DNA from 2 places in the Cellulomonas sp. H30R-01 genome. Region 2 is predicted to be linked to the other one. Evidence: predicted binding sites of a transcription regulator. Region 2 holds the regulator's gene; the other holds the start of a gene.
The links. Region 2 encodes HrcA, which represses chaperone genes, less so after heat shock. Its sites were predicted from a motif close to TTNGCACTCGNNNNNNNCGAGTGCNAA; they were not measured.
Positions count from the first base shown of each region.

Region 1 (3,407 bases), 1.9 Mb from region 2:
GGCGCGCCGTCGGGCACGGGGGTGTCCTCGACCGCGTCGATGTCGAGGACGTCGGACACGATCGGGCCGTGCACCGTCTCGCGGACGTCGAGCTCGACCGACCGACCGCCGTTGACGTGGATCACCTCACGCCGGTGCCGGATGGGCGCCGTGCCGCCGTCCCGCACGGTCACGTCGTCGTCGACCTTCTCGAGGAAGAAGTCCGTGACGTCCGCCCCGAGGTTCGTCAGGCCCCACGCGAGGTCGGCGTTGTGGCCGATCACGACGCCGGGCATGCCCGCGTTGGCGAACCCCGTGACGTCGTAGGGGCACTCCGCGGTGACCTCCGCGCAGCGCAGGCCCACCTGGGCCCAGATGCCCGGGGCCGAGATCCCGAGGTGCGGGTCGTTCGCCAGCAGCGGCGCGCCGGACTCGGTGTAGCGGCCCGAGACGACCCACGAGTTCGACCCGACGCCCTCGCCGTCCCCGACCAGGTGCGGCACCGCGTCGAGCGCCCGCTGCGCCGACGCGAGCGCCGCCTGCAGGTCGTCGCCCGCGAGGTCGAGCCCCGTCGTCGCCGCGGTCGTGGTCGCGCCCTGACCCACCTGCTCCGCCGACAGGATCGGCTGGTTCACGTCCTGCGGGTAGGCCGGGAACAGCTGCTCGACGCGGGCGACGTCCTGCACCGACGCGAACGTCCGCGCACGCGCGAGCTCACGGTCGTAGTTGCCGCGCAGGTCCCACGCGAGCGCCTTGAGCCACGCGAGCGAGTCGACCGGGTCCCACTTCTCCGGGGCCGGCGTGCTGGTCCGGGCCCCGAGGACCGTGTACTCGACCGCGATCTGCGACGGGTCCCGGTCCGCCAGGTACGCGTTGACGCCGTCCGCGTAGGCCTGGAGCGCGTCGCGCGTCGACTGCTCGACCACGTCCCACTCCTGCTCGGCGACGTGCCGCCAGCCGAACGTCCGGATCACCTTGTCCGCCGCGAGCGCGTCCTCGTTCTCGCCGACGAGCTCCGACAGCCGCCCGGCGGTGACGTGCCGGCGGTAGTCCATCTCGAAGAAGCGGTCCTGGGCCGTGACGTACCCCTGCGCGCGGAACAGGTCCTCGGACGTCGACGCCGTGATCGTCGGGACGCCGCGCGGGTCGCGGGTGACCGTCACCTCACTCTCGAGGCCGGGCAGCGTGAGCTCGCCGGACACCTCGGGCAGCGGACGGCGCAGGACGACGACCACGCCCACGGCCGTCGCCACCAGGGCGAGGACGAGGACGACGGCAACGGTCGCGAACGCGACCCGGACGAGGCGCAGGCGGGACACGTTGCGAGGGTACTTGTCCGTCTGGGCCCCGGGTGGCAACACACCAGACCTGGGGATGACCAGGGCAGGCGCGGCGCGGGGTGCCCGTCCGGGAGCCGGCGGAATGCGGCCGGCGCGCGTGCCGTTAGGATTGGCACTCGATCCATGTGAGTGCCAGGCCACCCGGACGTCCCGCCGGGCCGGCCCGTCGACCTCGTCCAGGAGCCCCGATGCCCACCTACGCCTACGCGTGCACGGCGTGCGGTCACGCCTTCGAGATCCAGCAGTCGTTCTCCGACGCCTCGCTGACCGTCTGCCCCGAGTGCGAGGGCCGCCTGCGCAAGGTGTTCTCGGCCGTCGGCGTCGTGTTCAAGGGCTCGGGCTTCTACCGCAACGACGCGCGCTCGTCCGGGTCGAAGTCCTCGTCGACGACGTCGTCGTCCTCGTCGTCCACCCCCTCCTCGTCGTCGTCTGCGTCCGGCACGTCGGACAGCCCGTCGACGAGCTCGCCGAGCACGACGTCGTCGACGTCGGCCACGAGCAAGGCGCCCGCCGCCTCGTCCTGACGGCATCCGCCGTCTCGCCGCGTTGTCGGCATCTCGCCGCCCCGCCGCGCTGACGGCATCTCGCCGCCCGGCTGCGCTGACGGCATTCCCCCGTCCCCCGCGCTGACGGCATCTGGCTGTCACGCCGCGTCGGCGGCGCCCGCGACCGCATCGGGACGGAGGTCCTCCCGCGGATCGCCAGCCGTCCACAGCCCGCGCCGGCACGCTGACGTCCACCGAGGCGGTCCGGCGCCCGAGGGACCTGGCGGCTGCGTCCGTAGCGTCGCCGACGTGCATCCCGACCGACGTGACCGGCCCCGACCGGACCGCCCGCCACCGCTCGCGCGCCGCCGCGCACCCGCCGCGCTGCGCGCGCGTGCCGTGCTGTGGCGGGCTCGTCCTGCGCTGCTGGCGCTGACGCTCGCCGCGGCCGCTCTGGGCGTTGTGGGCGCGCTGCGGCCCCCGCCGGCGCCGACGGTCGACCTCGTCGTGGCCGCCCGGCCGCTCGACGCCGGTGCGACGCTCGTCGACGGTGACGTGACGGTGCACGCCGTGCCCGTGGCCGTCGCACCGGACGACGTCCCGGCCGACGCCGACGTGGTGGTCGGACGGGTCACGGCCGTGGACCTCGTGGCCGGCACCCCCCTGGTCCCGGGCGTCCTCGTGGCGCCGGACGCGGCCGGACCACCCGGCACGGTCGTCACCGCCGTGCGCCTCGCCGACGAGGCGGCCGCGGCGCTCCTGCGACCCGGGATGCGCGTCGACGTCCTCGCGGCGACTCCCGACGCGGGCGACGGACGGGTCGTCGCGACGCGCGCCCTCGTCCTGCCGACGCCCACCACGGGGGAGCTCCCGCGCGACCCGACGTCCTTCGGGGCGGATTCCGGCCCCGCGCCACCGGTCCTGGTCGCCGTCACGCCCGACGAGGCACGCGCGCTCGCAGGGGCGTCCGCGACCGCCTTGCTCTCCGCGGTGGTCGTGCCATGATCGTCCAGTCCAGCGACAGGGCCCCTCCGACCGGCCCTGACGCACGCCATGAGCTGCCGGGGGCACACATGACCGACACCGTCAACAAGGGCCTGCGGGGCGCCGGCGAGCACCTGCGCGGGCTGCCCAAGGTGTTCCAGGGCTTCAAGGACTTCATCTCGCGCGGCAACGCGATCGAGCTCGCCGTCGGCGTCGTCATCGGCGCGGCGTTCACGGGCGTGGTCACCGCGCTCCAGGACGGGTTCATCGGCCCGCTGATCGCGGCGATCTTCGGCGAGCCGGACCTGTCCGCCCTGGGCCGCTTCACGATCAACGGGGCCACGTTCTCGATCGGGCTCATCCTCAACGCGCTGCTGCAGTTCCTCATCACAGCGGCCGCGGTGTACTTCGTCATCGTGCTGCCTCTCAACGCGCTGGCCGCACGACGCAAGCGCGGCGAGGAGGAGGAGCCCAAGGCCCCGGCCGAGGACATCCTGCTGCTGCAGGAGATCCGCGACCTGCTCGCCGCCCGCCCGAGCCCTGCCGTGGCCAACGACGCCGGCGCGGTTCCAGGGACCGGCACGGCTCCCGGCACGCCCCCGACGTTCCAGCCGGGCAG
Region 1 is NZ_CP048210.1:78,488-81,894, reverse strand. Features, by position in the region: gene GXP71_RS00360 (penicillin acylase family protein) at 1-1,298, opposite strand, end outside; gene GXP71_RS00355 (FmdB family zinc ribbon protein) at 1,508-1,843, shown strand; gene GXP71_RS00350 (SAF domain-containing protein) at 2,114-2,809, shown strand; gene mscL (large conductance mechanosensitive channel protein MscL) at 2,878-3,407, shown strand, end outside.
Region 1: GXP71_RS00355 (FmdB family zinc ribbon protein) is a predicted target of HrcA. The motif match lies at 1,429-1,455, and genes of this name have one in related genera.

Region 2 (3,407 bases):
TGCTGTTCACGCTGTGGTTCGTCATCGACAAGCAGCTGAGCCCGGTCGACGCGCTGCGGTCGAGCATCCGGCTCGTCACCTCGAACCTCGCGACGACGATCCTGTTCTACCTGGTGGGCGGCGCGATCATCTGGGCGGGCGCGATCCTGTGCGGCGTCGGCCTGCTGGTCGCCGTCCCGGTCGTGCTGGTCGCGACGTCGTACCTGTACCGGCGCCTGCTCGGCGAGCCGATCGCGCCCTGATCGCGCCGTGACCGCGCGCCACGAGCGTGCGACGCCTCGCCCGGGACCGCGCCGGGCGGGGCGCCGTCATGCCGTGACGAAGTCGATGAGCTCCTCCACCCGGCCGAGCAGGCTCGGCTCGAGGTCGGCGTAGGTGCGGACGGTCCCGAGGATCCGCTTCCACGCGTGCGCGACGTCGGCCTGGTCCGCGGCGGGCCAGCCGAGCTCGCGCAGGATGCCGTGCTTCCACTCGGTGCCGCGCTCGATCGTGGGCCAGCGCTCGAGGCCGAGGCGCTGCGGGCGGACCGCCTGCCACACGTCGACGTACGGGTGCCCGAGGACGAGCACGGTCCCGGCGGGCGCGGACCGCGTGACCTCCGCGGCGATCCGGCCCTCCTTGGACCCGGGCACCAGGTGGTCGACCAGCACGCCGAGGCGGCGTCCGGGGCCGGGCGCGAACGCGCGCACCGCGTCGGACAGGTGGTCGACACCGTCGAGCAGCTCGACGACGACGCCTTCGAGGCGCAGGTCGTCGCCCCACACCTTCTCGACGAGCTCGGCGTCGTGCTTGCCCTCGACCCAGATGCGGCTGCCGCGCGCGACGCGGGCCTGCGCGCCGCGCACCGCGCGCGACCCGGAGGCGGTCCGGGTCGGGGCGGCGGGCGCGGTCGCGCGGACGGGGGCGGTGAGCGCGACGGGCTCGCCGTCGACCCAGAACCCGGGCCCGAGCGGGAACGTGCGCGTCCGGCCGCGCCGGTCCTCCAGGACGACGACGTGCATGCCGCCCGACTTCTCGACGCGGACGACCGCGCCGACCCACCCCGTCGTCACCTCCTCGACCACGAGGCCGACGTCGGCGGCCTGCGGCCGTGACGTGCGGGCCGGGCGGTGGTGGGAGGAGCCGGAGCCCCCGAGCACGTCCGAGCCGTAGCGGTCCTGAGTCACGCGCGGCACTCTAGGGCGCCGGTGCACGCGCCGGTGGAACGTCGGGGGCGCGGCGTAGGATTGGCACTCGTGCACGGCGAGTGCTACCCGTGGCCGCATGGCCCGGGACCGACGCGGGGGAGGCGAGAGTGAGCGAGGACCGTCGGCTGGACGTGCTGCGCGCGATCGTCGAGGACTACGTCGCGACGCGTGAGCCGGTCGGGTCGCGCGCGCTCGTCGAGCGGCACGCGCTGGGCGTGTCGCCCGCGACGATCCGCAACGACATGGCGGCGCTCGAGGACGCCGGGTACATCGCGCAGCCGCACACGTCGGCCGGACGCGTCCCGACGGACAAGGGCTACCGCCTGTTCGTGGACCGGCTCACGACGGTCAAGCCGATGTCCGCGGCCGAGCGGCGCGCGATCGGCGAGTTCCTCGACCACGCGGTGGACCTCGACGACGTCGTCGACCGCGCGGTGCGACTCATCGCGCAGCTCACCGGGCAGGTCGCGGTCGTGCAGTACCCGTCGTTGCGGCGCTCGGCGCTGCGGCACGTCGAGCTCGTCACCGTCGGCGCCCGGCACCTGCTCGTCGTCCTCATCACGGACACGGGCCGCGTCGAGCAGCGCACGCTCGAGCAGGACCACGACGTCGACGAGGCCGTCGTGGCGCAGCTGCGCGCGCGGCTCAACGTGGCCGCGACCGGTCGCCGTCTGTCGGAGCTCCCCGACGCGTTCCGCGAGCTGCACGACGCGTTCGCGCCGCAGGACGCGCCGCTGGTGCGTCAGGTCGTCGCGCTGGTCGAGGAGACGCTGGCGCAGGAGAGCGAGGAGCGCGTCGTGCTGGCCGGCACCGCGAACCTCGCCCGCGGCGGCGGCGTCGACTTCGCGCACTCGATCGGCCCGGTGCTCGAGGCGCTCGAGGAGCAGGTCGTCCTGCTGCGCCTGCTGTCCGAGATGGCAGAGGACCAGGCCGCGGTCAGCATGCGGATCGGGCGCGAGACGCAGCACGACGGCCTGCTGGAGACGAGCTTCGTCACGACGGGCTACGGCGACGAGAGCGGTGCGGTCGTCGCTCGCGTCGGCTCGCTCGGCCCGTTGCGCATGGACTACCCCGGGACGATGACCGCCGTGCGCGCCGTCGCCCGCTACCTGACCCGCATCCTCGCCGGATGAGCCCGCTGCGGCGTCCCCGGCCCGTCCCCACCGCGTGCCTGAGCACAGGAAGCGAGCGCACCCTCACGTGACCGACTACTACGAGATCCTCGGCGTCCCGCGCGACGCGTCGCCGGAGCAGATCAAGAAGGCGTACCGGAAGCTCGCGCGCGAGCACCACCCCGACGTCGCCGGCAGCGACTCCGCGTCCGAGGAGCGCTTCAAGGACGTCTCGCGCGCGTACGACGTGCTGTCCAACCCCGAGAAGCGCCGCGCGTACGACCTCGGTGCCGACCCGGCGTCGCCCGGCGGCGGCATGGGCGGCGGCTTCGGCTTCCAGGACATCTTCGAGACGTTCTTCGGCGCGGCCGCGGGTGCGGGCGCGCAGCGCGGACCGATCCCTCGCGCGCGTCGCGGCCAGGACGCGCTCGTGCGCCTCGACCTCGACCTCACCGAGGTGACGTTCGGAGCGCACAAGGAGGTGCCGGTCGACACGGCCGTGCTGTGCCCGACGTGCGGCGGCTCGTGCTGCCGTCCCGGTACGTCGCCGCGCACGTGCGAGGTCTGCCACGGCCGTGGCTCGGTGCAGCGCGTCGCGCGGTCGTTCCTCGGCCAGGTGATGACGACCCAGCCGTGCGCCGCGTGCCACGGGTTCGGCACGGTCATCCCCGAGCCGTGCCCCGAGTGCTCGGGCGAGGGCCGGGTGCGGTCGCGCCGCACGCTCGGCGTCGACGTGCCCGCGGGCGTCGACACGGGCACGCGCATCAAGCTCACGGGACAGGGCGAGGTCGGCCCGGGCGGCGGCCCCGCGGGCGACGTCTACCTCGAGGTGCACGAGCGCAAGCACGACACGTTCGTGCGCCGCGGCGACGACCTGCACGCGACGCTCCAGGTGCCGATGACCGCGGCCGCGCTGGGCACGACGCTCCAGCTCGACACGCTGGACGGCGAGCGCGAGGTCGACCTGCGTCCCGGCACGCAGCCGGCCCAGGTCGTCACGCTCAAGGGTCTCGGCGTCGGCCACCTGCACGCGGGGGGCCGCGGCGACCTGCACGTGCACGTCGAGGTGCAGGTCCCCACCGCGCTCGACGACGAGCAGGTCGAGCTG
Region 2 is NZ_CP048210.1:1,949,891-1,953,297, reverse strand. Features, by position in the region: gene GXP71_RS08705 (hypothetical protein) at 1-242, shown strand, start outside; gene GXP71_RS08700 (DUF3097 domain-containing protein) at 309-1,166, opposite strand; gene hrcA (heat-inducible transcriptional repressor HrcA) at 1,295-2,320, shown strand; gene dnaJ (molecular chaperone DnaJ) at 2,388-3,407, shown strand, end outside.